Regions from separate parts of the Pseudoalteromonas sp. AWM4_233 genome, predicted to be linked through region 2. Evidence: predicted binding sites of a transcription regulator. Region 2 holds the regulator's gene; the other holds the start of a gene.
The links. Region 2 encodes FliA, which starts transcription of late flagellar genes. Its sites were predicted from a motif close to CTAAAGNTNNNNNNNNNNNNGCCGATA; they were not measured.
Positions count from the first base shown of each region.

Region 1: a site for FliA is predicted at 16,343-16,369, ahead of pomA (flagellar motor protein PomA). Genes of this name have one in related genera too.

Region 1 covers NZ_JBSWSZ010000001.1:3,003,054-3,021,667, forward strand. Annotated here, with positions in the region: gene leuS (leucine--tRNA ligase) at 1-1,393, shown strand, start outside; gene ACXAC4_RS13540 (LPS-assembly lipoprotein LptE) at 1,395-1,889, shown strand; gene holA (DNA polymerase III subunit delta) at 1,889-2,926, shown strand; gene nadD (nicotinate-nucleotide adenylyltransferase) at 2,932-3,561, shown strand; gene rsfS (ribosome silencing factor) at 3,618-3,935, shown strand; gene rlmH (23S rRNA (pseudouridine(1915)-N(3))-methyltransferase RlmH) at 3,938-4,408, shown strand; gene mrdA (penicillin-binding protein 2) at 4,419-6,290, shown strand; gene rodA (rod shape-determining protein RodA) at 6,290-7,396, shown strand; gene ACXAC4_RS13575 (septal ring lytic transglycosylase RlpA family protein) at 7,393-8,154, shown strand; gene ACXAC4_RS13580 (serine hydrolase) at 8,201-9,361, shown strand; gene ybeD (DUF493 family protein YbeD) at 9,495-9,773, shown strand; gene lipB (lipoyl(octanoyl) transferase LipB) at 9,783-10,436, shown strand; gene lipA (lipoyl synthase) at 10,433-11,398, shown strand; gene ACXAC4_RS13600 (aromatic amino acid transport family protein) at 11,583-12,788, shown strand; gene ACXAC4_RS13605 (hypothetical protein) at 12,845-13,708, shown strand; gene ACXAC4_RS13610 (hypothetical protein) at 13,772-14,278, opposite strand; gene ACXAC4_RS13615 (flagellar motor protein MotB) at 14,492-15,421, opposite strand; gene pomA (flagellar motor protein PomA) at 15,423-16,190, opposite strand; gene ACXAC4_RS13625 (exodeoxyribonuclease VII small subunit) at 16,517-16,759, shown strand; gene ispA ((2E,6E)-farnesyl diphosphate synthase) at 16,769-17,656, shown strand; gene dxs (1-deoxy-D-xylulose-5-phosphate synthase) at 17,761-18,614, shown strand, end outside.
Region 2 covers NZ_JBSWSZ010000001.1:997,342-1,010,115, forward strand. Annotated here, with positions in the region: gene flhB (flagellar biosynthesis protein FlhB) at 1-480, shown strand, start outside; gene flhA (flagellar biosynthesis protein FlhA) at 550-2,649, shown strand; gene flhF (flagellar biosynthesis protein FlhF) at 2,672-4,141, shown strand; gene ACXAC4_RS04440 (MinD/ParA family ATP-binding protein) at 4,134-4,994, shown strand; gene ACXAC4_RS04445 (RNA polymerase sigma factor FliA) at 5,021-5,731, shown strand; gene cheY (chemotaxis response regulator CheY) at 5,770-6,153, shown strand; gene ACXAC4_RS04455 (protein phosphatase CheZ) at 6,175-6,948, shown strand; gene ACXAC4_RS04460 (chemotaxis protein CheA) at 6,964-9,192, shown strand; gene ACXAC4_RS04465 (protein-glutamate methylesterase/protein-glutamine glutaminase) at 9,268-10,440, shown strand; gene ACXAC4_RS04470 (ParA family protein) at 10,475-11,245, shown strand; gene ACXAC4_RS04475 (chemotaxis protein CheW) at 11,253-12,032, shown strand; gene ACXAC4_RS04480 (chemotaxis protein CheW) at 12,057-12,554, shown strand; gene ACXAC4_RS04485 (DUF2802 domain-containing protein) at 12,639-12,774, shown strand, end outside.

The DNA of each region.
Region 1 (18,614 bases), 2.0 Mb from region 2:
CGCCATTGCTGACAAACTAGAAGGCATTGGCGCAGGTAAGCGTAAAGTTAACTTCCGTCTACGTGACTGGGGTGTTAGCCGTCAGCGTTACTGGGGCTCACCAATCCCAATGCTAAATAAAGAAGATGGTTCTGAGCTTGCTGCGACTGAAGATATGCTACCGGTTCGTTTACCTGAAGACGTGGTAATGAACGGTGTAACTTCGCCAATTAAAGCAGATCCTGAGTGGGCAAAAACCACAGTGAACGGTGAACCTGCATTCCATGAAACAGATACGTTCGATACTTTCATGGAATCTTCTTGGTACTACGCGCGTTACTGTAGTCCACGTTATGACGAAGGTATGTTAGAGCCAGGTGCAGCGAATTACTGGCTACCAGTAAACCAATATATTGGTGGTATCGAGCACGCGATCCTTCACCTACTTTACTCGCGTTTCTTCCACAAACTATTACGTGACTGTGGTTTAGTAAACTCAGATGAGCCTTTCGAGCGTCTACTATGTCAAGGCATGGTATTAGCTGAAACTTATTTCCGTAAAGACGAAAAAGGCGGTGATGTTTGGATTTCACCAACTGACGTTGAAACTGAAACTGACGATAAAGGCCGTATCACTAAAGCGTGGCACAAAGACGATGGTCAACCGGTAGAGTCTGCTGGTATGTCTAAAATGTCTAAGTCAAAGAACAATGGTATTGATCCACAAACTGTTATCAAGCAGTACGGTGCAGATACAGTTCGTTTATTCATGATGTTCACAGCACCACCAGAGCAAACTCTAGAATGGTCTGACTCGGGTGTTGAAGGTTCACTTCGTTTCCTTAAACGTGTTTGGAAATACGCAGTAGACGTTAATGCAACTGGTACAGCTGAGCTTGATATAAATGCGCTAAACAGCAACCAGAAAGTGCTACGTCGTGAAATCCACAAAACCATTGCAAAAGTAACAGATGATGTTGAGCGTCGCCAAACGTTCAATACTGCGATTGCTGCTATCATGGAGCTATCGAACAAGCTTGCAAAAGCACCGCTTAAAGATGCACAAGATATTGCATTAGCAAACGAAGCACTTAATGCCATCGTGATTATGCTTGCACCGATTGCCCCGCATATGTGTCATCAGTTGTGGCAAGACTTAGGTCACGAAGGTGACGTGTTAGATGCAACATGGCCTGTGGTTGACCAAGCTGCGCTTGTTGAAGACGAAAAACTTATCGTGGTACAAGTGAACGGTAAACTGCGAGCTAAGCTAACGGTTGCTGCCGACTCAACGAAAGAACAAGTTGAAGCGCTGGCATTTGCTGAAGAGAATGTATCTAAATTCATCGAAGGCAAAGAAATCCGTAAAGTGATTTACGTACCAGGTAAACTACTTAATGTGGTTGCAAACTAAGATGCGTTTATCGCGTTCAATCAAGCATGGGCTAGCATTTTTGCTAGCCTGTGTTTTGTTATCTGGTTGTGGCTTTCATTTAAAGCAAGCCTCATATTTACCAAAAGAATTACAAACACTTCATCTGTCGGGTGATGATAGCAAGTCTGAACTGTTTTCATTACTTCGCAAAGATCTCATCACATCTCAAGTCACCATTAGTGACAACAGAAGCAAACAAGTACCTGAGCTTCATCTGTATCGTGACTCTTTAACACGCCAAACGTTAAGTTTGTTTAGAAATGGTCAGGTTGCGCAATACGAATTGGCTTATTCTGTTTCATATAGAGTGACTCGCCCAGGTCTTGAGCCTGTAGATAAAGGGTTTGAGATTTACCGCAATTACCAAGATGATCCTGACAACGCACTCGCAAAAGCCAAAGAGCTTGATATTATTCTTAACGAGCTGCGCAAACAGGCAAGTAAACGTATTGTTCGAGAGCTGTCACAACTCTAATGCGCTGTTACGCTAACCAACTTCCAGATACTTTACGAAAAGGCCTTGCTCCATTCTATTTGGTTTTAGGTGAAGAACCTTTTCAAGAAGCACAATGTGTGCAGCAAATAAAACAGGCAGCAAAACAACAAGGCTTCGACGAAGTCATTAAATTTAGTTTGTTGCCAGGCTTTGATTGGCAAGAATTACTTGCTCAATACAATAGTATGTCGCTATTTAGCGCACGCACACTCATTGAATTTGACTTAAACCAGCAAAAACCCGGTAAAGCCGGGAGCGATGCGTTTAAACAACTAACTGCTCAACCGAACCCTGATGTCGTGTTAATTGTGAAAGGTCAAAAAGCCAGCCAAGAGATCCAACGCGGAGCTTGGTTTAAAGGCTTGGAAAAGCAAGGCGTATATGTGCCTTGTTATGAATTGACTGGTCAACACTTGCAGCGCTGGCTTGATTCGCAAGCCAAGCAGTTAAAAGTCGCTCTAACACAAGATGCTAAAAAGCAACTTTTGCTGGCCACAGAAGGCAACTTACTCGCAACACATCAAGAACTAGAAAAACTGGCGTTGCTTTACCCTTCGCAAACCGTCAATGATGAACAAATCTTAGCGGGTCTGCTTAATCAAAGTAAATTTGATATTTTTGACCTGACTAATGCAACGCTTGCCGGTCAGGCAAAAAAAATCACCAAAGTGATGGTTAAATTAGCTGAAGATAACACGGAGCCGAATACGCTTGTTTGGGCGCTGAATAAGCAGCAGCAAACCTTAGTATCAATTAAGCAAGGCTTACAGCAAGGTCAAAATATTACTGCGCTCTATAAACAGCATAATATTTGGAAAAACCAGCAGCCTTTAACTCAACAAGCACTTGATAGATTGCCTCTGCATCAGCTCGAGCAAATCGGTCTGTTGTTGGCACAGATAGACAGTGGCTATAAACGCGGAGAACTCACTGCGCCTTATCAAGCCTTACTGCATTGTGCACTGAGTTTTTGCTATCACATCCCAATTGGTCTGCCCATCAACCACACTGATTAAACAATATGATTGCACTTTTTGGTGGTACTTTTGATCCCGTCCATTTAGGACATTTAAACATGGCCGAGCAATGCGTTGCTGAGCTAGGGTTGTCTGAATTACGATTCTTACCCTGCGCCATACCTGTGCACAAAGCACAGCCTAAGATCACTGACACACACCGTCTCAACATGCTCAGGTTAGCAACTCAAAGTAAGAGATCATTCACTATTGATAAAAGAGAGCTTGAGCGACAAGGGCCCTCCTATTCATTGTTAACGCTACAGGAATACCGAGACGAGCAGCCTAATATACCCATCATTTTTTTGATGGGTATGGATTCCTTCAATAGTTTAACGTCTTGGTATGAATGGCAAGCCATTACACAGCTTTGCCACATCGTGGTTTATCAGCGCCCAGGCGAAATTTATGCACCAAACCAAGCGCTTGCTGACTATGTGAAACAAGCTAAAGTTGAGACAAATGAGCTGTTACTCACGAAAAAAGCAGGTCATTGTCATTTTTTAACCGGTCCTAGTTTTGATGCCGCATCGAGCGATATTAGAAAACTAATAAATAATCAAAAACCTATGGAACAATTTCTCGCGTCTTCGGTCATAGATTACATTCGTACTCATCAGCTCTATGCTGAATAAACCAATGTGCTGTGCTACTATACGCGCCTTATTTTTTGAGCATAGAGATACAAGATTTGAATTCTGAACAATTATTAGACTTTGCATTAGACAAAGTTGACGACATGAAAGCCCGTGACATTGTTAAGTTAGATGTAAAAGAAGTGAGCTCTGTAACGGATTATTTGGTCATTTGCTCAGGTAACTCAAAACGTCACGTACAGTCTATTGCTGAACACGTTGCTAAAGAAACGCGTCATGCTGGTGAAGACCTATTAGGCATTGAAGGACAAGATGTAGGTGAGTGGGTATTGGTTGATTTAGGCGATGTGGTTGTGCACGTTATGCAAGACCAAACTCGTGACTTATATGACTTAGAGAAACTCTGGGGCTAATTTTGAAAATTCAATTGGTTGCTGTCGGCACAAAAATGCCTGCTTGGGTTGAGACTGGCTTTAAAGAGTATCAGCGTCGTTTTCCAAAAGATATGGCGTTAGAACTTGTTGAGATCCCAGCTGGAAAGCGTGGTAAAAATGCCGATATCAAGCGTATTTTGCAGTTGGAAGGTGAAAAAACCTTAGCCGCTATTCCAAAAGGCAACCGAATTGTGACGCTAGAAGTAACAGGTAAACCTTGGGATACCCATCAACTCGCAAATCATATGCAAAAGTGGCAACTTGATGGTCGAGATGTCAGTTTACTGATAGGTGGCCCTGAAGGCCTTGCGCCTGAATGTATTGCCGCTTCTGAGCAAAAGTGGTCGCTATCGGCATTGACGTTACCGCACCCACTTGTGCGCATTATTGTCGCTGAAAGCTTGTATCGCGGGTGGAGTTTAAATAACAACCACCCATACCACAGAGAATAATACAACTCAGATGATAAACAAAAGACCAACAATTCGTGACCATTCAGCTGAAGCAAATTTATTTGCTCGTCGCGCATTTGTTGGTTTTGTGTTTGTTACTTTCCTTATAGGCTTGCTACTCAGTAACGCCTACAAGCTTCAAGTCACAGAGCACGATACCCATAAGACACGCTCTAATGATAACCGTATTAAAGTGATCCCTGTTGCACCAAACCGAGGCTTAATCTACGACCGAAACGGGGTGTTATTGGCCGAGAACCGCCCTGTTTATAATTTAGAAGTGATCCCTGAACAAGTAGACGATATCGCCAAGCAACTTGCTGAAGTCGGCGCTTTATTAAACATTTCTGTAGAAGACCAAGAAAACTTTTTAAAGAATATTCGTCGTAAGCAGCGCTTTAAAAGCCGTGTTATCAAAGCGCGTTTAAACGAGCAAGAAGTCGCCTTATTTTCGGTTAATCAGCATAAATTTCCGGGCTTTAATATTGAAGCTCGCCTTGCCAGATATTACCCCTACGGTGAGACACTCACCCATGCACTTGGTTATGTTGCCAAATTAAATAAAAAAGAGCTCACGGCTTTAGAGCTCGCTGGTGAAGCCAAAAATTATCGTGCAACCCATGACATTGGTAAGCTTGGCATAGAAAAATTCTACGAAAAAGAACTGCATGGCATCGTTGGTTCACAACGTGTTGAAGTGAATAACCGAGGCAGAGTGATCCGCACTTTAAGCGTCGATGCGCCCACACCAGGGCAAGATTTAGTTCTTACGTTAGATATAGGCTTACAGCAAGTCGCTAAAAAAGCCCTTGAAGGCATGCGTGGTGCGATCGTTGTTATGGATCCTAAAGACGGTGGTATTCTCGCGCTTTATTCAAATCCAAGTTACGACCCAAACTTATTCGTACATGGGATCAGTGGTAAAGATTATCGCGCCTTACTAAATCCAGATCGACCTTTAATCAATAGAACGACTCAAGGTCGCTATGCACCGGCCTCTACGGTCAAACCGCATTTAGCTATTCTCGGCTTAGAAGAAGGCATTATTACTGAACAAACTCGCATGTGGGACCCGGGCTTTTTTCAAATTCCGAATGTTGATCACCGTTGGCGTGATTGGCAACGCTGGGGACATGGTCATGTTGATGTTTACAAAGCCATTGAGGAGTCTTGTGATACCTTCTATTACGAGATTGCCTATAAGTCTGGTATTACCAAAATCAGCAATTTTATGAATAAGTTTGGCTTTGGTGATTTATCTGGCATTGATATTCATGAAGAAACAACCGCTATTTTACCAACCGTAGCTTGGAAAAAAGAACGTTTTAAAGAAAACTGGTGGCCAGGCGACACCATCTCTGTCGGGATTGGACAAGGTTATTGGACTGCGACGCCAATGCAAATAGCCAACGCTGTAACAATCATGGTTAACAAAGGCGAACATTACCAACCCCATCTTGTACAAGTAAAAAAGCAGTTTGATGAAATCACGCCTATGTACACCGAAGAACGCCCGCCTATTGTGCTCAAAAATCATGACCATTGGCGCGTCGCCCTTGAAGCCATGCATAACACTGTAACTAAGGTCACAGGTACTGCGCATAAAGCATTTAAAGGGGCGGATTATGACCCTGCAGGTAAAACTGGTACTGCGCAAATTGTCAGCATCGCGCAAGGTGAGAAATATGATGCAGAAAAGCTAGACGAGCGTCATAGAGACAATGCAATTTACACAGGCTTTGCCCCCTATAATGACCCGCGTGTTGTTGTAACTGTGGTAGTGGAGAACCAAGGTGGCGGTAGTAAAATCGCAGCCCCTATCGCGCGTCAATTAATGGATTATTACTTTACTGCAAACCCTCTTAAGCAAGGAGCCAATTAATGGTGCTCGGTCATAAACGCACGCTATGGCAGAAAATACATTTAGATGTGCCTTTGCTATTAGCACTTGTTTGTATGATGTTTGGCAGCTTGGCAATTGTGTATAGTGCAAGCGGCCAAAACATGGATATGATGTTAAGACATAGTGTGCGCATGGGTGGCGCGGTCATCGCATTATTGGTGTTTGCTCAAGTTCCTCCTATCACTCTAAAGCGCCTAGTGATCCCACTTTATTTAGTGGGTTTGGCTATGCTGGTTGCGGTGTTTTTCTTTGGTATTACTATTAATGGTGCAAAACGTTGGTTAAACCTTGGCGTGACTAACTTTCAACCATCAGAAGTCATGAAGCTGGCTGTGCCTATGATGGTTGCTTGGTATATCTCTCAACACCGCATGCCCCCAAAGTTTATTAATTTGTTTATCGGTTTTATATTATTGTGTGTGCCCACCTTCTTAATTAAAGAACAACCGGATTTAGGCACCTCACTGCTTATTGCCAGTTCTGGCATTTTCGTTTTGTTTCTAGCGGGGTTAAGCTGGCGCCTCATTGGTGGTGCGCTGTTATTAATGGTCCCCGCTGTATTCGCTTTTTGGCATTACGGTATGCGCGCTTACCAAAAACAGCGCGTTATGACACTACTTGATCCTGAAAGCGATCCTCTAGGTGCTGGCTACCACATTATTCAATCGAAAATCGCCATAGGTTCAGGCGGTGTCGAGGGCAAAGGTTGGTTGCATGGCACGCAATCACAATTAGAGTTTTTACCTGAGCGACACACAGATTTTATCTTCTCGGTATTGAGCGAAGAGTTTGGTTTAATGGGCGTGGTGTTATTACTCAGCGTCTATTTATTTATCATAGGCAGAGGTTTATTGATTGCAGTACGTGCTCAAGATGCATTTAGCAAACTATTAGCTGGCGCTTTAACACTGACTTTCTTTGTATATGTATTTGTGAATATTGGCATGGTATCGGGCCTATTACCGGTTGTAGGTGTCCCCCTTCCCCTTATTAGCTATGGCGGCACATCCATGGTTACGCTGATGGCAGGATTCGGTATCATTATGTCAATTGCGACAGACAAGAGGATGTTACTTAAATCATGACTAAGTTGTATAAGGCTTACTTGCTAGCCCTTGTTGTCATTTTTGTGAGTGGGTGTAGCTCTCGCTATCACACACGCCAAGACACTGCACCTATGCGCATTCCTACCGAATATGAAATGCGTGATGCGAAAGTAAAAGTTGAGCCAAAAAGTGTCAGCGCCGGACGCCCTTATGTGGTGCTCGGTAAGCAATATCATCCTATGTCAGATGAAAAAGGTTATAAAGCGCAAGGTACCGCTTCATGGTATGGGCAAAAGTTCCACGGGTACTACACCTCTAACGGTGAGATCTTTAACATGTATGACATGACTGCGGCCCACAAAACCCTACCACTTCCGAGTTTTGTTAAAGTAACCAATTTAGAAAATGGCAAATCGGCTATTGTCAGAGTCAATGATCGTGGACCATTCCACGATGACAGGATTATCGACTTATCTTATGCCGCGGCCTATAAGCTAGGCTACCATAACCAAGGTACAGCAAAGGTTCAGATTGAAGCGATTACACTCGATCGCATTGCGCCAAGATTAACCTATATTCAAGTCGCTGCGAGTAGTAATAAAACCAATATTGAGCACTTGGCAAATAAACTCGCAGGTCAATTTGCAATTGATACCAATATTGCAGAAGAAGGTGGTTTACATAAACTTCGCTTAGGCCCGCTAGAAGATGATACTCATGCTCAATCCCTGCTAGAAAACTTACAGGCAGGTGAATTTCGCCAGGCTTTCTTGCTTTACAGTGAACAACGACTTTAGAATAGAAAAAGCTGACTAATTTTAATTTTATCGATAAAAGAACATAATGACTTTACTAAAAACCAAACTACTTACCAAAATTTGCGGGCTGGTATGCTCAGCAACCATTTTTTCAGCTTCCGCACAGATCCTACCTTCTGCACCTCAGATCAATGCAAAAGGTTATTTCTTGGTGGATTACACAACTGGCAAAGTCATTGCGGAAGGTGAAGCAGATACTAAGCTTGCTCCTGCTAGCCTAACCAAAATGATGACCAGTTACGTGATTGGTGTCGAAATTGAAGCCGGTAATATCTCACCAACTGATATGGTTACCATCAGTGAAAAAGCATGGGCGAAGAATTTCCCTGGCTCATCGGTCATGTTCATTGAAGTTGGCAAGCAAGTCAGTGTCGACGATCTTAACCACGGTATTATTATTCAATCAGGCAATGATGCGTGTGTGGCAATGGCTGAACACATTGCAGGCAGTGAGAGTGCATTTGCAGATCTTATGAACGCACACGCTGAAAAACTAGGCATGGCTAACACGCATTTTATTAACAGTCATGGCCTTGATACAGACGAGCATTACACGACACCGCGAGATATGGCGACGCTAGGTGCCGCGCTTATTCGTGACGTGCCTGAAGAGTATGCACTTTATAAAGAAAAGTCTTTTACCTTCAATGGTATCAAGCAGTACAACCGTAACTCACTGTTATGGGATGCAAGCCTTGACGTTGATGGCATTAAAACAGGCCACACATCAGAGGCTGGCTACAGCCTAGTGACATCAGCAACTAAAGACGATATGCGCTTAATTGCAGTTGTGATGGGTACAGACAGTGAGCGTGCTCGTAAAGTCGAAAGCAAAAAACTACTCAACTATGGCTTCCGTTTCTTCGAAACAATCACACCATATAAAGCGGGCGATAGCTTTGCAGATCAGCGTATTTGGATGGGTAATAAAGAGACGGTTTCTTTAGGTATTCTAGAAGACACACCCATTACCATCCCTCGTGGTCAACGCAAAAATTTAAAAGCGAACTTTGAATTAGATAAAACTTTAGAAGCGCCATTAGCCAAAGGCACTAAAGTAGGCACACTATTCCTTGAACTCGATGGCGAAGAAATCTCTCAGTATCCATTAGTTACGCTTGAAGAAATAGAAGAAGGTAGCTTCTTCAGTAAGATCTATGACTATTTACGTTTACAGATCATGTAATAATTGATTTATTAGTCATCAACGCCTCCTGAGTGAGGCGTTTTTTTTTGCCGCAAAAATGATAGAATGCCCGCCATTATTGAGCGTGTGTGAAATAAAAACACACCACACCATTTGCGATGAGGACACCTTCATGGTTCAACCAGTTAAAAATACTAAGTTTGACGAATACTTAGAGTTCCCTTGCCCATTCACGTTTAAAATTATGGGCCTAGCAAATGTAAATCTGACTGATCAGATCCTTGCAAAGTTGCAAACAATTGCACCGGGTGATTATGCGCCTAAAGTAAAACCGAGTAGTAAAGGCACTTACGAGTCGGTGACACTGGTCGCGACCGTTACTTCAAAAGAGCATATTGAGCAAATCTATACCGAAATTGGCAATATCGAAGACGTACGTTACGTACTGTAAAGGCTAACCATGACTCAAAGTACCGTGATAGTTCGCCAGTTAGGCTTGCAAAGTTACCAGCCTATTTGGCAAAAAATGCAAGACTTCACTGATACCCGAGACGATAACAGTCCCGATGAGATCTGGTTTGTTGAACATGAGCCTGTCTTTACTCAGGGGCAAGCAGGTAAAGCAGAGCATGTTTTAGCACCAGGCGACATTCCTGTTATTCAAGTTGACCGCGGTGGTCAAGTGACTTATCACGGTCCTGGTCAGCAAATGATGTATGTACTGTTTAATCTCCGTCGTCTTAAAATCGGCGTAAGAGAGCTAGTAACTTGGCTAGAAGAGTGCATTGTCGACATGCTGCAAGAGTATGACATTAATGCCTATGCCAAACCTGATGCGCCAGGAGTCTATGTCAACGACAGTAAAATTGCATCTTTAGGCCTGCGCGTTCGCCGCGGCTGCTCGTTTCATGGTCTTGCACTGAATGTAAACATGGATATGAGCCCATTTATGCGTATAAACCCTTGTGGCTATGCGGGTATGAACATGGTGCAAACAAGTGAATTAAATGGCCCGTCGCAACTTGATGAAGTTGCGCAAGGTCTTGTTAAACATATGCTCAAACGTCTTAACGCTGAGCATGTTGAACACAAAGAAGGGTTCGAGAACGAATGAGTAAACCAGTAAAAATGGAGCCAGGGGTAAAGCTTCGCGATGCTGAGAAAATGGCATTGATCCCAGTTAAGGTTATGCCAACTGAACGCGATGAAATGCTAAGAAAACCTGAATGGCTTAAAATCCGTTTACCTAAATCAAGTGAGCGCATTGAGGGCATCAAGCAAGCAATGCGAAACCATGGGTTACACTCAGTATGTGAAGAGGCATCATGCCCTAACCTATCTGAGTGCTTTAACCACGGCACAGCGACATTCATGATCTTAGGTGCTATTTGTACTCGTCGTTGCCCTTTCTGTGATGTAGCACACGGCCGTCCGTTAAAGCCAGACGCACAAGAGCCTGAAAAACTGGCTTTGACCATCAAAGACATGAAGCTTAAGTATGTGGTTATCACGTCTGTAGACCGTGATGACTTACGTGATGGTGGTGCACAACATTTTGCTGACTGTATTAAAGCGATCCGTAAGCACAATCCTGAGATCACCATTGAAATCTTAGTACCAGATTTCCGTGGTCGTATGGAAAAAGCGCTAGAGATCTTAACTGAAACGCCACCTGACGTATTCAACCACAACTTAGAGACCGCTCCTCGCCTGTATAAGCTGGCTCGCCCAGGTGCAGATTATAAGTGGTCTTTAGAACTACTTCGTCGTTTCAAAGAAGCACACCCGAATGTTAAAACTAAGTCGGGCTTAATGGTGGGCTTAGGCGAAGAAATGTCTGAAATCGAAGAGGTATTGCGTGACCTTCGTGAGCACAATGTTGACATGCTAACTGTAGGTCAATATTTACAACCTTCAAAACATCACTTACCGGTTAAACGCTATGTGCCACCAGCAGAGTTTGATGCATTAAAAGATTACGCTGACGAAATTGGCTTCACCCACGCAGCGTGTGGCCCGTTTGTTCGCTCTAGTTATCATGCTGACCAACAAGCTGCAGGTAAAGAAGTAAAGTAATCACCACTTTTCAAAAAAAACGCGATGCAGTGTCATCGCGTTTTTTTATGCCTAAATCTCAATACTGTGCAACAGAATGTAAAACATATATTACAAACACGTATCTTGATTTATAACAAAGGAGTTTCAATTTTTTGCTCTGCGTTATATCTTGCCTGCTCTCTCACACTTAAAGGGGCATAATGTGATAAAGAATAAAACCCTCGGCAGTATGCTAATTGTCGCAGGCACAACCATAGGCGCGGGCATGTTAGCACTGCCTATCGCTTCTGCAGGTATTGGCTTTAGTGCATCTTTAATCCTGATTTTATTAACTTGGCTATTAATGACCTATACCGCGTTATTAATGCTAGAGCTTCATCAATTCGCCAGCTCCGATGCCACACTCAATACGCTTGCCAAGACACTACTGGGCAAACGTGGGCAATATATCGCTAATTTTGCAATGGTCTTTCTGTTTTATGCGCTATGTGCAGCATATATCGCAGGTGGAGGCGCGCAATTACAGTCAAAAATAAATGCAGCGCTTGATGTCGATGTGGCCCCGCAAGTCGGCTCTATACTCGTGGCTGTACTGGTCGCAGCCATTGTCACCATGGGTACCTCAACGGTTGATAAACTAAACCGTGTTTTATTTGCCATTAAAGTAATCGTGCTGGGCAGTCTATTCTTTGTTCTGACCCCTTATGTTCAAGGTCAACACTTGCTCGAAATGCCGCTAGAGCAAGGGCTTCTTATTTCAGCCATACCTGTGATTTTCACTTCATTTGGTTTTCATGGTTCAATTCCATCAATTGTAAAATACGTTGGTGTTGACATTCGTTCACTCAGAAAAGTTATGATTTTCGGTGCCTCCGTGCCTTTAATTATTTATGTCTTCTGGCAATTGATCAGCCAAGGTATGATGAGCCAGTCACAACTTTTACAATCTGAAGGCCTACAAGGCTTCATTGGCAGCGTCTCTAGTTTAGTAAATAGCACACAGGTCAGTACGTCGATCACGATTTTTGCAGATTTAGCATTAGCGACCTCATTCTTAGGTGTAAGTCTTGGATTATTTGACTTCTTTGCTGATGCTTTCAAACAAGGTGATAACAAAAGCGCCCGATTGAAGACGGCATTAATTACCTTTGTGCCCCCGCTTGGCTTCGCTTTATTCTATCCACAAGGGTTTATTACCGCATTAGGGTATGCGGCAATTGCACTGGTTGTTTTAGCGATATTTTTGCCTGTTGCAATGGTTTGGGTACAAAGAGCACAACAAACTAATGAACAAGGCTATCAGGTAAAAGGCGGTCGATTTGGATTAAGCCTTGCAGCTTGTTGTGGGGTTGTCATAATAGCTGCACAAGGCTTGCAAATGTTTGGCGTTATTCCTGCGCTAGGTTAACGGTAAAAAGTTTGGGTTATCGTGCAAGCCTGATAACCCAAATTCAAGGAAGTCTTATGAAATACCCCCTAATCTTGCTTTCCTGCTCTTTTTTAGCCGCGTGCGGTGGCGGGGGCAGCGAACCACTATCAAAAGATAATACAGCGCCTACCGTCAATGAGAGCACACAATGTGGCAGTAATTTCTCAGCGCAAAGGCATTTCAATAAGCAAGAAACAAACATTGCTTATTGGCAAATAGAGGGGGATACGCTCCAAACTAAGCCACAAGTAACTTACTTTACAAACCGCTCAAGTAGCCTAGCAGAAACATCATACAAAGGCTCTGAACCACTGTGTGAGCAAGTAGCGAATATTTTTGGTGCAGACGTTACAGATACATGGCAAGGCGCTGAGAATAATACAATCAAAGTTGGTCAACAATTCAAATATATACCAGAACTTAGCGTCTCATTTGCACTGCCTGAAGTAAACTCTTTAAATGATTGGCGTGCTAAAGGCAGTCCCAACTCAATGCCCACTAACCTATTGCAAAGTACACTGACCGTCTGGTACCAAAATTCAGATGAGCAGAGGTTTTTACAAGGAGACTTATCAAATAATCAAAGAGTCGTACCATTAGCATGCAATGATACTGACTTTACTATTTTACTTTCTTTAATTGAGGTTGATGAACAGTTAAGCAGCAGTTTAAACCCTGCCTATTGTGAAGAGGTACGCAGTAATAACATTACTAAAACAATGTGTTTAAGTGCCAACTTACCTCAAGAAAGGTTAATACAAAACTGTGAGTTTACTTTGACAGATATTGTTATTCCAAACGCCCAGGGAAATAAAACATTTGTTAAGTTAGCTGCTCAAACCTCTGCAGGTTCAGATGCCGGGATTAATGTTGCAATCACTGATATTGATATAAATTAATCTAAGGGTAGTAATATCTATACCAGTTTAAGGGATTAACTAGGCGCTTAAACTGGTGAAACACTATCCCTTTACTTGTAGTTGGTTTACTCGATTTTTTAAAAGATACATCACGGGCAGAAAGCACAGGATGACGGTGAGAATATTCACTAAAGGTAAAATACTTTTATAAAGGTAGGTCGAGTAACTTAAATCGAGATAGTGCCTATCTACCAATCTAAATAACTGCATGATAGGCGCAGGAAGTACAATGAGTTGTGCCAATACGCTTTGCCATAAATACACTTTGTCTTTCAATGCCCAGACAGCCAAAATGGCCATAAAAACGATGTCACTCAACGCCCAATAAATGTAACGAATGACATATAGATCGGCATCAACTTTTTTAATCAAAGGGAAAGAAAAATAGCCAATCACATAAAATGCGGCACACAGTGCCGCATATCTAAGGGCTTTGTCATCTTTTAATAATGCAAACAGAGCAACCGAAATAAACGTTAGTAACGTCGCATGGTCTCTTACTAATAACAAAAATTGATTAAAGTAAGTGCTGTTTAAATCGAATGACATATTGAAAGGTTAATCTTGAGATGATTAATCTAACGATTTTTCTTCTGACTTTGGTGGCTCATCATTATCATCAGCACCGTCGCCATTATTTCCTGGCATGTAAGCGTATTTACTTAGAATAGACATCGTATTTCTCCTTGATAAATGATTCATATTCAAATTAGCTGAATTCCAATCATCTATCAAGAAATACAATACTAAAGAATGAAAAAATTAATTGCCACGCAGTTCGATAGGATCAGATTCTTTCGCTTTACCTTGTAGAATAGAAATTTCGACACGGCGATTGCGGCGTCTATCTGTGTCATTCTCATTGGGTACTAGCGGGCGTGTATCAGCATGACCAACAACGACCATTCTATTTTTATCAAACCCTGGGGCTTTCACCATTTCACTGGCAACGGCAACCGCACGGGTTGCAGATAAATCCCAGTTATTAGAGTAAAGCTCATTGGTCACCTGAAAATCATCTGTATGACCTGATACTGTAATTTCTCCTGGCACATCTTTTAAAAGCTCCGCAATTTCACGAATGATCGGCTTAAACTTTGGCTGTAAAAATGCACTACCAGAAGGGAAAGCACCATTTTCTTGAATGCGAATAATGATCTGTTGTCCAAGAGACTCAAGCTCTATTGCACCATCCATAATTTGCTTTTCCATTTGCTGGGCAATTTTCTTCACCAATTCATTCACTTGCTCTTGATCGGCTGCCGAAATGGCCTGCTCCATAGATTGCTCTTGTGAAGTACTTTGCGATTCGCCACCACGTTTATTACCGCGTTGCTCTTGACGACCACCTGCTGAAGCCTCATCACCGGCCTGGAACTCCAACATTTGCTGAGTCATTTCTACCGTCTGCTGTTGGATAGTTTCGATGGGAGTCGGCTCAGGTTTACCAGGTGTGAACTCCATAGCTATTACACTGGTCCCCTTAGGAATGTCTTTTACCTCGATTTTATTTTGCACACCAAAAGCAAACTTCATCGAACCTGCAATTTGTTTAAACTTTAAAACATCCATTTCAGAGAAAGCCAACAGCAGAACGAAGAAGCACATCAAGAGTGACATTAGATCAGCAAATGTTCCCATCCAAGCGGGTAGCCCGGGGGGGGGACATTTACATTCTTGTTCGTCTGACATACTACTCCTCCTTGTCGCTGCCGCGTTTCGACTCAGGTAGGTAGTTCTTCAGAATACCTTCAATTACTTTCGGGTTTTGACCATCTTGAATACCCAAAATTGCATCCAAGATTAAGCGTTGATTTTGTTCTTCTTCATCTTTACGCAATTCAAGTTTCGCCTGAATAGGAATAGCAACTACGTTCGCAAGGAACGCACCATATAACGTTGTAAGTAGTGCTACTGCCATTGCAGGACCTATCGCTTTTGGGTCATCCATGTTTGATAACATGGCAACTAGACCAATTAGCGTTCCGATCATACCCATCGCAGGGGCGATATCTGCCAAAGATTTAAATAAGTTAGCGCCTAATTCGTGTCGAGAGGTAGTGAGTGAAATGTCTTTTAATAAAGTAGCGCGTACAACATCAGCATCATGACCATCTACTAACATATCAACGCCCTTACGCATAAAGGCATTGGGTATTTCTGCTTCTTCCAAAGCCAAAAAGCCACCTTTACGAGCCGAGTCAGCCAATTCAACGGCTTTCTCAATGAGCTCTTCTGGAGATTCAATCTTGAACATAAAGGCTTTGCCAACAACTTTACCAATGCCTAAAAACTGGCTCATAGTGAAGTTCGAGAGTACGATGAAAATAGAGCCACCGAATACAATGACGGTAGATGGGCCATCACCAAACATGGCCAAGTCACCATTACTACTCATGAACATCGCCATGATGACCAAACCTATTGCGCCTACTATTCCGATAACGGTTGCTAAATCCACTATCCCCTCCAGAGAATACTTATCATTACTTTTTTATTATGACACTCGAAGTCAATTTTTTGAGTGGCAACTACAAATATCATGCTTAATTCGAATATTTGCAAACCTTGTGCCTATGTTACAGTGAAAAGCCTAGCTTTCAGTAAGACTTTTATCGGCAACATCTTGAATATCTTAACTCAATTACGTTGTTAAAATTCGATTAAAGCCCACATAAGGCAAAAAATAAACTGATCCGCCACGATTGCCAGTAACAAGCTTTGACCTGAGTCGCTAATCCTCCTAAAATTGCTACCTTTAAAATAAATTGCTGGGCAAGATGTACTATGGCTGCAAAAAAACCTGAAAATCTAAGTTTTGAAGAAGCAATGTCCGAACTAGAAGGCATTGTACAGGCTATGGAACAAGGTAGTCTGACTTTAGAACAATCTTTAAAGCAATTTGAACGTGGTGTTCAATTAGCCAATGCGTCTAATGAAAAGTTAAACAGTGCTGAGCAAAAAGTCTCAATCCTGATGGGCAATGACCCTGAAACACCAGTAACACCAATGCCAAATCAATTAGATTAAGACCCCGCAGTGAATTTATTCGAGCATATAAATACGGCACAAAACCGTTTAGACAGTTACATCAGTAATTACTTCTCTTTGGCATTAGATACCGATGAAACTGTAAAATCAGCAACTTTTTACAGCATCAATAATGGCGGTAAAAGATTAAGGCCCTTTTTGGTTTACACTGTAGGCAAACTGTTAGGTGCTAAAGAAACAGACCTTGATGTCGCCGCAGCTGCAATTGAATGTATTCATAGCTACTCATTGGTCCATGATGACTTACCGGCTATGGACGATGATGACTTGCGTCGAGGCAAACCGACTTGTCATATTGCTTATGATGAAGCACAGGCCATTTTAGCAGGCGATGCGCTACAAACCTTAGCGTTTGAATTTTTAAGTGAACATGAATTTTCAGTATCGGCAAAGCAACAAATCAAGATGATTAATACGCTTGCCGTTGCATCTGGTTTGCAGGGCATGGTTGGCGGACAAGCCCTTGATATTTCAGCGACAGAAAAGTCAATTACCCTTGCAGAGCTTGAACGTATTCATCGACTTAAAACCGGCGCATTGTTAAATTGTGCAATTAAGTTAGGCGCGCTGTGCGCTACGGATGTCGAGACAGAAATTATTACTGCTCTCGATATATACGGTAAAAATCTTGGCCTCGCTTTTCAGGTACAAGATGATATTTTAGATATTGAAGGCGATACCGCCGTATTAGGCAAGCCACAAGGCTCAGACTTAGATAACCACAAGTCAACTTATCCGGCTTTGCTTGGACTAGATGGTGCAAAACAAAAAGCGCATCTATTGGTCAAAGATGCTCTGTCTGCACTTGATACAATACCTCATAATACCGATGTATTGGCAGAGCTTGCGAAATATATAATTGAGCGTGATCACTAATACTCAATCATGACGTATTGATGACGAACAGAACAAATTTATAAAAATTAAGTAAACCTTTGTATATAATCGGACAAGGTTTGCGTAGGACACATGTTGAAAGAATGAAACTGGACAGTAGCAAGTACCCATTACTCGCCTTGGTTGATGAACCGGCGCAATTACGTCAATTACCACAGCCCCAACTGGGTAAGCTGAGCGACGAATTAAGAGATTACTTACTTAATTCGGTTTCGCAGAGCAGTGGTCACTTGGCTTCAGGTTTAGGCACCGTCGAATTGACTGTGGCTTTACATTACGTGTATGACACACCTGAAGATAGATTAATCTGGGATGTGGGCCATCAAGCTTACCCGCATAAAATCTTAACGGGACGTCGTGATGCTATGCACACGATCCGTCAAAAAGATGGGTTGCACCCTTTCCCTTATCGTGAAGAAAGTGAATACGACACTTTCAGCGTAGGTCATTCAAGTACCTCGATTTCAGCTGCATTAGGTATGTCTATCGCTGCACAAAAAGAAGGTAAAGGCCGTAAAACCGTTGCAGTTATAGGTGATGGTGCGATCACGGCTGGTATGGCGTTCGAAGCCATGAACCACGCCGGAGACATTAAATCCGACATGCTGATTATCTTAAATGATAATGAGATGTCTATTTCTGAAAATGTAGGCGCACTAAACAACCACTTTGCACGCATTCTTTCTGGTAGCTTTTATACTAATATTCGCGAAGGCAGTAAGAAAATTCTTTCTGGTGTACCGACTGTGAAAGAGCTTGCCAGCCGTATGGAAGAGCATCTAAAGGGTATGGTTATTCCTGGCACTTTCTTCGAAGAGCTTGGTTTAAATTACATTGGTCCAATTGATGGTCATGACGTCAATATGCTGGTTGATACGCTAAGAAATATGCGTAACCTGAAAGGCCCTCAGATCCTGCACATCAAGACGCAAAAAGG
Region 2 (12,774 bases):
AAGCAACTAAAAATGACGTTGCAAGAAGTGAAAGATGAGTACAAAAACTCAGAAGGTGATCCGCAAATAAAAGCGCGAATTCGACGAACACAACGCGAAATGTCACAAAGGCGCATGATGCAGGATGTGCCAGATGCCGATGTCGTTGTTACAAACCCGACTCACTATTCAGTTGCGCTTAAATACGACACAGAAAAAGCAGGAGCACCGATTGTGCTTGCTAAAGGTGTTGATGAGTTAGCAATGCAGATAAGGAAAATTGCTAAAGGTAATGAGGTCCCTATTGTTGAGTCTCCCGTCTTAACACGCTCACTCTATCACACCACTGAAGTTGGCGATCAAATTCCAGATCAACTTTTCACTGCCGTGGCACAAGTTTTAGCCTATGTATTTCAGCTAAAACGTTATCAAAAAGGTCGTGGAAGAAGACCAACAAAGCTCAGTAATAACTTGCCTATCCCAGATGATGTAAAACATTAAATCCTGTAAATTTATTGGCTCACTAATTGCTTTATTAGACCAGTGTCAATATTTTGTAGTTGTTAAGTTATGGATTTTAAAGCAGTTTTACAAGGTCTTAATGAGAATAAAAAAGACTATGCAAAAGGGGTCGGAACACCATTATTAGTGCTTGCGGCTTTGGGCATGGTAATTTTGCCTTTACCTCCATTCCTTTTAGACATCTTATTCTCTTTTAATATCGCTTTGGCTTTGGTGGTATTACTCGTTACTGTTTACACAATGAAACCACTAGAGTTTGGCATGTTTCCAGCGGTTCTACTTATTGCAACCATCATGCGATTAGCGTTGAATGTAGCCAGTACTCGTGTTGTATTACTAGAAGGCCACAATGGCGGAGATGCTGCTGGTAAGGTAATTGAAGCGTTCGGCTCTGTGGTTATTGGCGGTAACTATGCCGTTGGTCTTGTTGTCTTCTTAATCCTGATTATTATCAACTTTGTAGTTATTACCAAAGGTGCTGGTCGTATTTCTGAAGTGTCAGCACGTTTCACTCTAGATGCCATGCCAGGTAAACAGATGGCAATTGATGCTGATTTAAATGCTGGTTTTATCAGTGCAGATGAAGCACGCAAACGCCGCGACGAAGTAACACGTGAAGCGGATTTTTACGGTTCAATGGATGGTGCTAGTAAGTTCGTAAAAGGTGATGCGATAGCAGGTATTGTAATCCTAGCCATCAATATTATTGGTGGTTTATTTGTTGGTATGATCCAACACGACTTAACATTTTCAAGAGCCATGGAAGTATATACATTACTTACCATTGGTGATGGCCTGGTTGCACAGCTGCCTTCTCTTTTACTTTCAATTGGTACTGCAATCGTCGTTACTCGCCAAAACGAATCTCATAACATGGGTGAGCAGTTTAAAACTCAGTTAGGAAATGAGAAATCTCTCTATATTGCTGCTGGTATCTTAATTACAATGGGTCTAGTACCTGGCATGCCACATATTGCATTTTTAAGTTTAGGTGCGCTTCTTGGTTACTTGGCTTATTACACGCAGCAGCAAAAAGCAAAAGCAGAAGAGGAGCAGGCTCAACAAGAAGCCAAAGGTGGAGATGTTGCAGCTAAACAACAAGATCAAAAAGAGCTTGGCTGGGATGATGTTCAACCGGTCGATGTGATTGGCTTAGAGGTTGGCTATCGTTTAATTCCATTAGTTGATCAGGCTCAAGGTGGTGAGCTTTTAAGCCGCATTAAAGGTGTTCGTAAAAAGCTTTCACAAGAGCTTGGCTTCTTGGTTCCTCCAGTGCACATCAGAGATAATCTTGAATTAGATCCAAATGAATACCGTATCACCCTTATGGGGGTAGGTTCAGGAAATGGCGAATTAAAACATGGTGATGAATTAGCCATAAACCCTGGGCAAGTATTTGGCCCAATCAATGGCGTAGCAACGACTGATCCTGCCTTTGGTTTAGAAGCTGTTTGGATTAAGCCGGAGCAAAAAGACGAGGCGCATTCATTAGGTTACACTGTTGTAGATGCAGCGACTGTTGTCGCAACTCATATTAGTCAACTGCTTACAAATAATGCCTCATTACTACTAGGGCATGAAGAAGTACAAAATTTATTAGATATGCTTGCTAAGTCACACCCTCGTTTAGTAGAAGGCTTAGTTCCAGATATTCTACCTCTTACTACGATTGTTAAAGTGCTGCAAAACTTACTGAATGAAGGCGTTGCAATTCGTGATATGCGCTCGATTGTTCAGACTCTTGTTGAGTATGGCCCACGCAGTCAAGACCCAGATGTATTAACCTCTGCAGTGAGAATTTCACTGCGTAGATTAATCGTTCAAGACGCTGTCGGCGGTGCCGACGAAATCCCTGTCATAACATTGGCGCCTGAGTTGGAACAGATGTTGCATCAGTCACTTCAGAACGCAGGTGATGAAGGGGCTGGAATCGAGCCAGGCCTTGCGGAGCGACTTCAAACATCATTAAGAGAAGCGCACCAAACGCAAGAAATGCTGGGCGACCCATCCATCCTTCTAACCTCAGGTATGTTAAGAAGTGTGCTTTCAAGGTTTGTCAAACATACGATCCCAGGTCTTCGAGTGATGTCATATCAAGAAGTACCAGATGAAAGACAAATTAAAATTGTAAGCTCAGTTGGACAATAGATAGGAATTAAGGGGTTGTAACATGAAAATTAAACGTTTTTTTGCCAAAGATATGCGCACAGCACTGAAAGAAGTAAAAGAAGAGCTTGGCGCTGATGCTGTGATTATGTCGAACAAGAAACTGGCAGATGGTGTAGAAATTGTTGCAGCCGTAGATAATGATAGAGCGCCAGAAGCACCCGTTGAGGCGCCACAAGTAAATACAGCGCCTGCGCAGCTCCAAGCTACACAACCGCGCTTTGTTCGCCCTGAACCGCAGCGTGCAAAACCAGAGCCTCAGGCTCAAGTTGCTGATAGTTTACAGGCACTATTAGACAGGCAAGCGCCGAAGCCCCGTTCACCTGAGCTTGCTTCTATGTTCTCTCAATCTGGCATTAATACCGAAGAAGTATTTAAGCCTCGTCAAGCGACTGAAGAGCGATATGAGCGTCCAACCTCAACGCAAAATTTCAGGGCTGAGTCAAATGTTAAAACTCAACAGCAAGCGCAATCATGGAATTTTGATGATGACCTCGATACAGGCTTTGCTGATGATTTTGAGCCTGCGCCTAAAAAAGTCGATGAAATGGCAACCATGAGAGAAGAAATGAATGCCATTCGTCAATTACTTGAACATCAAGTTTCAGGCTTAATGAAGCAAGAAATGGAAAGAAGAGACCCAACGAGAGCGTGTTTAGTTGACCGTTTACAAGGTATGGGCGTTGATAAAGAAGTTGCTGAACAAATGGCTTGCTTCATCCCTGATGACGTTTCTCGTAAAGAAGCTTGGAATTCATTGCTTGAAATGGTAGCTAATCAAATGCATACAACCAACAACGATATTCTTCGTCAAGGTGGTGTATATGCATTAGTAGGTCCAACTGGTGTAGGTAAAACAACGACAGTCGCTAAACTTGCTGCATTAGGCGCGCAGAAATACGGTGCAGACAAAGTTGCGTTAATCACAACTGATACTTATAGAATTGGTGCTTATGAGCAACTGGCAACTTACGGCAGAATTATTGGTTGTCCAGTCAAACAAGTAAAAGATGCCAATGAATTAGCAGAAGTTTTATATCATTTACGCAATAAGCGTCTAGTATTAATAGATACTGCGGGTATGAGTCAAAGAGATATCCGTTTAACAGAACAACTTAATACGTTAATGAGAAGCTCTAGAGTCGATATTAGAAGTTATTTGGTTTTAAGTGCAACATCGCAAATGCATGTACTGCAAGAAGCGGTTCGTCACTTCCAAAAAGTGAATTTAAGTGGTTGTATTTTTACAAAACTTGATGAATGTCTAAGTTTAGGCGAGATTATTAGTATTGCGATTCAAAATCGCTTGCCAATAGGGTATCTTACTAACGGTCAACGAGTGCCAGAAGACATTCGTGTAGCAAATGCTCATAAAATGGTCAAAAAGGCTGAGCAATTGTATTTAAAGAGAATAAAAGCACAACATTCGCGACGTGTACCTGTAGCGTCTCAGACAGTAGGAATGTATGATTAACACAGTATTAGATCAAGCAAGTGGCCTGCGTAGAATGAATCAAAATGGCAACCATGGCGTAAAAGTAATTGCAGTAACGGGTGGTAAAGGAGGGGTTGGTAAAACCAATGTCTCATTAAATACGGCTATTGCACTTGGTCAGCAAGGAAACAGAGTGCTCGTCTTAGATGCTGACTTAGGTTTGGCAAACTGTGACGTGATGCTTGGTTTAAGAGTAGAAAAAAACCTGTCTCATGTCCTTTCGGGTGAGTGTGAGTTAGATGAGATCTTAGTTGAAGGTCCTGCTGGTATTAAAATTGTACCGGCTACCTCAGGATCGCAAAATATGGTTGAATTGACACCTGCAGAGCATGCAGGTCTCATCCGCGCATTTAGCGAGCTAAATACAGAATTTGATATTTTAATTGTCGATACCGCAGCGGGTATTTCAGACATGGTTCTTAGTTTTTCTCGCGCAGCACAAGATGTGATGGTCGTTGTGTGTGATGAACCGACCTCAATTACAGATGCTTACGCACTTATCAAGGTGCTTAGTCGTGAACACGGTGTTTACCGTTTTAAAATTGTTGCTAACATGGTTAGAAGCTTACGCGAAGGGCAGGAGCTTTTTGCTAAACTTTCGAAAGTTACTGACAGATTCTTAGATGTTGCACTAGAATTAGTTGCAACCATTCCGTTTGATGAAAACATGCGTAAATCTTCTCGCCGTCAAAAAACCATTGTTGAGTTATTTCCAAACTCTCCGGCAGCGGTTGCATTTAGAGGGTTAGCGAGTAAAGCAGTTAAATGGCCAATACCACATCAACCTTCTGGTCATTTAGAGTTTTTTATTGAACAGCTAGTCAACGGATAACTATGTCGTCATCGATGGGTAAAGCGATGGGCTATCAAACTACAGACAACCTTAATAGAGTGATAGAGCGTCATACCGGTCTTGTCAAAAAAGTGGCGTGCCATTTGTTGGCACGTTTACCAGCAAATATTCAGTTAGACGATCTTGTACAATCAGGCATGATAGGTTTGATTGAAGCCAGTAAAAACTTTGACGCAAGTAAGGGTGCAAGTTTTGAAACTTTTGCGGGGATCAGGATCCGAGGCGCGATGTTAGATGAAATTCGCCGTGGAGACTGGGCACCAAGAAGTGTACATAAGAATAGTCGTATGGTTGCTGAAGCAATTGCTAATCTAGAAAGCGTCCTAGGTCGAGAGCCAAAAGACACTGAAATTGCTGAAAAACTTGATATTACTCTGGATGAGTACCATCATATTCTACATGATGTGAATGCAAGTAAAATCATTGGAATTGAAGATTTGGGGGTTGATGAAGACGTAATCACTCCTGTTAACAATGATTTAGCGCTAGACAAACCGTTCAATAACGTTAAAAATGAACGCTTTAACGAATCGTTGCTAACGGCGATTCAATCGTTACCCGAAAGAGATGCGCTAGTCTTATCTCTTTACTATAACGATGAAATGAATTTAAAAGAAATAGGGCAAATACTCGATGTAAGTGAATCTCGAGTAAGCCAAATTCATGGGCAGGCAATGATCAGGCTTAGGGCTAAAATCAATGACTGGGTCAATTAGAGTAATAATAATAGGTTCAAACCTCACTGGAGGATGTTTTGGATAAAAACATGAAAATTCTTGTGGTTGATGATTTTTCTACGATGAGAAGAATAATCAAAAACCTGCTTAGAGACTTAGGTTTTACAAATGTACAAGAAGCAGACGATGGCAGCACAGCTTTGCCTATGCTTCAAAATCAAGAATTTGACTTCGTAGTCACGGACTGGAATATGCCAGGTATGCAAGGTATCGATCTTCTTCGTGCTATACGTGCAGATGACAGTCTTAAGCATATTCCAGTACTTATGGTGACGGCTGAAGCGAAAAAAGAGCAAATTGTTGCTGCGGCGCAAGCTGGTGTAAATGGTTATATTGTAAAACCTTTCACTGCTGGAACACTTAAAACAAAACTAGAAAAAGTGTTTGAACGTTTAGGCTAGATAATTAAGAAGGAGAGGCGGATGTCAGCACCTTCTGTGCCTCAAATAACACTTGAGCAAGCTAAGCAACTTGTGACTTATCTTGAGCAAGGCGAGCAAGATAAAGCAGATAAGTTAATCATGGAGGCTGCAAGTAAGGAGCAATCTGAGCTTTTTGCTGAAGTGGGCAAATTGACCCGTCAACTACACGAGTCATTGAAAAACTTTGAGCTTGATACTCGTATTTCTGATTTGACGACAGAAGCCTTACCGGATGCTAAAGAACGTTTGAATTATGTCATGGAAATGACAGAAAATGCAGCCAATAAAACGATGGATGCAGTTGAAGCAAGTCTGCCTCTCGCGCAACAGCTTGCAGACGATTTATCTGATATAAAGCCAACTTGGGATAGACTCATGAGACGTGATATCCAGCTTGGTGAATTCAAATCTCTTTGTCATGATTTAGATAAGTTTATGCAAGGCTCACAAGCAACTACGGATGAACTTCAAGGGCATATGACAAATGTTTTAATGGCTCAGGATTATCAAGACTTAACAGGTCAGGTCATTCGACGTGTTATCGAATTAGTTAGAGAAGTAGAAGACAGTTTAATCCACTTACTAACTGTATTTGGTACAGCAGAAGAACCTCAATCAAAACAAAAAGAAAATATTGAAGAGGTTCAGATTGCTGAAATGGATCCTGCAGAGTTATCAGGACCAGAAGGTCCGATAATGAATGCTGAATCTAGAGAAGATGTCGTATCTAATCAAGATGAGGTCGACGATTTATTGTCGAGCTTAGGCTTCTAATAGGAGAGTGTGTACATGAGCTTTGAAGTCGATGAAGATATATTACAAGACTTTCTTGTTGAAGCTGGTGAAATATTAGAGTTGTTATCTGAGCAGCTTGTTGAGCTAGAAAATAACCCTGAAGATAAAGAATTATTAAATGCAATCTTTAGAGGCTTTCACACTGTAAAGGGTGGTGCAGGCTTTTTGAGTATGACTGAGCTTGTAGACGCATGTCATGGCGCGGAAAACGTTTTTGATGTGTTAAGACAAGGGCAACGCTCTGTTTCTCCAGAACTGATGGACGTCATTCTTCAGTCCCTAGATACCATCAATGAAATGTTCGCACATATTCAAAATCGTGAGCAACCAGATCCTGCAGACCCAGCATTACTTGAAACACTTCATCAATTGAGTAAGCCTGAATCAGAAGACGAACAAATTTCTATTCCAAATTCAGAACCAGACCCTGTTGTTGAGGATGCTCCTCAAGCAGACTTATCTGCTGATGATATTCTTTTTGATATTGATACCGATGAAGTTGCTGGTGAATCTGCCTCAGATAGCATCGATGAAATAACAGAAGATGAATTCGAAAGCTTACTTGATGAGTTACATGGGGCTGGTAAAGGCCCAGCTGTAGAGCAAACTACTTCAGCGGCTTCAACTGCTTCAAACTCAGATGATGGTGATATTACTGATGATGAGTTTGACAGTCTTTTAGATGAGCTTCATGGCGTTGGCAGTTTCGGTTCGATTAGTTCACCTCCTCCAACAAGTACAAACACTAGCACTAGCCAAGCCCCTTCTTCACCAACTCCAGCATCCCCTTCGAGTGATGATGAAATAAACGATGAAGAGTTTGAGGCATTGTTAGATGAGCTTCATGGTAAAGGTGGTGCGCCAAAATCTTTAGAAGGGGCTGATTCCAACAAGCCTGCTCCAAGTATTGAACCTAAGCAGCCCGAACCTGTTATAACTAAACCAGTTGCTAAACCAAAACCGGCACCTCAACCAGCAAAGCCAGCTTCTTCACCAGCTCCAGCTGCAAAAGCGCAAAGTGCACCTGCATCGGCCAAAAAGCCCCCTGCGCCTCAAGCTGAGACGACCGTCCGTGTTGACACTAAGCGTCTAGACCAAATCATGAATATGGTCGGTGAACTGGTACTAGTCAGAAACCGCCTCGTTAGTTTGGCAAATAACTCTAGCAGTGAAGCTATGGGTAAGGCGATATCTAACCTTGATGTAGTTACCGCAGATTTACAAGGTGCGGTAATGAAAACACGAATGCAGCCAATTAAGAAAGTGTTTGGCCGATTCCCTCGTGTTGTTAGAGACTTAGCACGTAGTTTAAAGAAAGATATTAATCTTATTCTTGAAGGTGAAGAGACCGATTTAGATAAAAACTTGGTTGAAGCACTTGCAGATCCACTCGTTCACTTAGTTAGAAACTCAGTTGATCATGGTATTGAAATGCCAGATGTTCGTGAGGCATCAGGCAAACCTCGCACAGGTACAGTGACGCTCTCAGCCTCTCAGGAAGGAGACCATATTCTGTTGACCATTAAAGATGATGGTGCAGGGATGGATGCTGAGAAACTGAAAAAGATTGCGATAAATAAAGGCGTTATTGATTCGGACCAAGCAAGTCGATTATCTGACACTGAAGCTTATAACTTGATTTTTGCTCCTGGCTTTTCAACAAAAGAAGAAATTTCAGATATTTCAGGCCGTGGTGTTGGGATGGACGTAGTTAAAACGAAAATCACTCAACTTAACGGCTCTGTTAATATTCAATCAGAGCTCGGTGTGGGTACTATCCTTGAGATTAAAGTGCCTCTTACACTGGCTATTTTACCAACCTTAATGGTTGTAGTTGGCGAGCAAACATTTGCTTTACCTCTTGCTGGTGTAAGTGAAATTTTCCACTTAGATCTGACAAAAACAAATGTAGTAGATGGCCAGCTAACGATCATTGTGCGTGAAAAAGCAATTCCTTTATTCTACTTAGAGCATTGGCTAGTTAAGGGTGCCGATAGATCAACGAAGAAAGCCGAAGGTCATGTTGTTATAGTGCAGATAGGTACTCAACAGGTTGGCTTTGTGGTTGACTCTCTCATCGGCCAAGAAGAAGTTGTGATCAAGCCATTAGATGCATTATTGCAAGGTACTCCTGGCATGGCAGGTGCGACAATCACTTCAGATGGTGGCATAGCATTAATCTTAGATGTGCCAAATATGCTAAAACACTATGCAGGTAAATAACCTGAGATAGCAAAACAGTTAAAAGGTGGTGCGGATGCACCACTTTTCGTTCTTAAGAATTCATAGAGTATGCCAATGGCAGTAAAAGTTTTAGTTGTAGATGATTCAAGCTTTTTTAGGCGTCGAGTCAGCGAAATTTTAGAGCAAGATAGTGATATTAAGGTAATTGACTTTGCTGTTAATGGGCAAGAGGCGGTTGAAAAAGCGGCTTCATTACGTCCAGACGTTATTACTATGGATGTAGAAATGCCTATTTTAGACGGAATTAGTGCCGTAAAAAAAATTATGCAGGCTAACCCTACGCCAATCCTGATGTTTTCTTCACTAACTCGAGAAGGGGCAAGTGCTACTCTAGATGCGCTTGATGCAGGTGCATTAGACTTCTTGCCTAAAAAGTTTGAAGACATAGCCCGTAATAGCGAAGAAGCAATTAAGTCTCTACAAAACAAGGTGAAAGAAATCGGGCGAAGAAGACTTCCTCGTTCAGTTAGCAGCTATTCGCGACCAGCAGTGAACAAGCAAGCGGCTACTCAATCACCGGTGGCAGACAGGTCTGCAGCAGCATCTCGCACATCAAGCATTGCTCAACCTGATAGAAGTTTTCAAAGAGCAGCTGTTCAGCCAGCATCAAGTTCAACTGCAACAGCTAAACAGTTCAAAGCGTCTGGAAAGCAATATAAACTTGTGGCAATAGGGACTTCAACAGGTGGGCCAGTTGCACTGCAAACCATACTAACGCAGCTACCTGCTAACTTTCCACACCCGATATTGTTGATTCAACATATGCCAGCTGCTTTCACACCCGCTTTTGCAACTAGACTAAATAGCCTTTGTAAGATAAAGGTAAAAGAGGCAGAACATGGTGATAAATTACAGCCAGGTGTTGCTTATTTAGCGCCAGGTGGTAAGCAAATGTTGGTTGAATCAAAAGGCGCAATGAAAACGCTTCGAGTTTTTGAGGATGATAGTGCAAGAGTGACCTACAAGCCGTGTGTTGATGTCACCTTTGCAAGTGCAGCAAAAGCTTATCAAGCTGATGTACTCGCGATAGTTTTAACGGGGATGGGTGCTGATGGTCGAGACGGCGCACGTTTACTCAAACAATCAGGTGCAACAATCTGGGCTCAGGATGAGCAGAGCTGCGTGGTTTACGGCATGCCTCAAGCTGTTACAAATGCAGGACTATCCTCTGAAAGCTTGGCTTTACATGACGTCGCAACAAGAATAAATAAAGAAATAGGTTGTTAATCTATTTGTTCAAGCACTAGGAAGTAATTGTTTCGTGAAGATCTGGACTGTAGCAAATCAAAAGGGAGGCGTTGGTAAAACAACGACTACGGTGAGTCTTGGCGGTATTCTTGCCAAGCAAGGCAAACGCGTTTTGCTTATAGATACAGACCCTCACGCATCTCTGACTTATTATTTTGGTATTGATTCTGAAGAGTTAGAAGTCAGTGTTTATGACATATTTGCTCGAGGGACGGCAATGGAGAGCGAGGAAATCCTCCAAGCTTTATGCCCCTCAACCATTGAAAACCTTGATATTTTGCCGGCAACAATGGCAATTGCGACGCTTGATAGAAGCATGGGTAATCGCAATGGTATGGGCTTAATCCTGAAAAAAACACTGGCGAAAATAAGCGAACATTACGACTATGCGATTCTTGATTGCCCACCTGTATTAGGCGTGTTAATGGTAAATGCTCTTGCAGCCAGTGAACGTGTGCTAATTCCAGTGCAAACTGAGTTCCTAGCGCTTAAAGGTTTAGATCGTATGATGCGTACCATGGAATTAATGCAAAGCTCTCAAGCAAAACAATATAATTACACCATCGTACCAACCATGTATGATAAGCGAACCAAGGCATCGTTAGAGGCATACAAAACATTGCTTGCCAATTACGAAGGGTCTGTCTGGCCCGGTGTTATTCCGGTTGACACAAAATTTAGAGATGCCAGTTTGGCACAGCAAGCGCCAGTTGAGTTTTGTCCAAAATCTAGAGGTGTATTTGCGTATAAAGCACTACTAGAGTATTTAATGAAGGGTAGTTAGAAGCTATATGAGTAAACACTTGTTTGCTAATGAAAAGGTGATGAAGCAGTATCTTGGCGCATTATTACAAGAAGATGAGCCTCAAGAGACTGCGCTTGCCCCTGTGGCAAAATTACTCGAGCGTGTACCTGAGATTACTGAGACAGAGTTAAGCCAACCAGTCAATAAAGTTGTACCAGATATCATTGAGACTCAACCTGCCCCGGAATTAGAAAGCCCTGAGGTTGTTGAAATCCCAGAAGGTGAGTCGAAAGATCTTGAGTTAACAAAAAATAATACTATTATCAAAGAAGAAGCTATTGTTGAACCAAGTTTAACAAGTGTTCAAGAAGAGTATGGTGAAAGTGAGTTTCAAGCACTATTTTTTGAAGTCGCAGGGCTAACTCTTGCTGTTCCTCTAAAGTCTTTAGGTGGTATTCACCAACTAGGAGAAGTAACACAGCTTTTCGGCAAACCTAAGTGGTTTAAAGGTGTCATGCTTAACCGTGAAGAAAAGCTAAATGTTGTTGATACTGCCAGATGGGTTATGCCTGAGAAGTATACCCCAGAGCTTGAAGAAAAACTGGATTATCAATATTTAATTACACTCGGTGATAGCCCATGGGGGCTGTTGGCTGAAAACTTAATAAATAACATTACATTAAAGCCTGAAGACATTAAATGGCGTGTAAACGGTGGCAAGCGACCTTGGCTTGCTGGCGTCATTAAAGAAAAAATGTGTGCTTTGATTGATGTAGAGAATTTAAACCGCTTACTAGAGCAAGGCTTAGATAGCCAAGAGCAGTAACTCAGAACTTTATGGAGTATAACCATGAGCCAAGATAGACTACTTTCTGCAGACAATAATGCCGACAGTAATGATGAAGTTCTTCAATGGGTAACTTATAAGTTAGAAGACGAAACGTATGGTATTAATGTAATGCAAGTGCAGGAAGTGCTGCGTTATACTGAAATTGCACCAGTTCCAGGTGCACCAAGCTATGTTCTCGGTATTATCAACCTACGTGGTAACGTAGTTACTGTTATTGATACTCGCGCACGTTTTGGTTTGATGAGTGCCGAGGTGACAGACAATTCTAGGATTGTCATCATCGAAGCAGAAAAGCAAGTGATTGGTATTCTTGTTGATAGTGTTGCTGAAGTTGTGTACTTACGCAGCTCAGAAATTGACAGTGCACCAAACATTGGTACTGAAGAAAGTGCTAAGTTCATCCAAGGCGTTTCGAACCGTGAGGGTGAGCTACTTATTCTTGTTGATCTGAATAAGTTACTTAGCGATGATGAGTGGGATGAGTTGAGTCACATATAAGTGCTAGCTGTCGTTCAAGAAAATCTTGCTTTTATTGTAGTTACTATTACCTCAGGCATCCTTTTTTTAATATGTCTGGGGTTTATTTTTGGATTGCAAAAAAAGTTAGAACAAAATCATAAAAATCAGAAGTTTTTAAAACAACAACTCGAAGAATCTAATGCTCAAACTGAGATACTACGCAGTGAAATAGCGGAGTTAAGATCAGGTTTAATGAGTA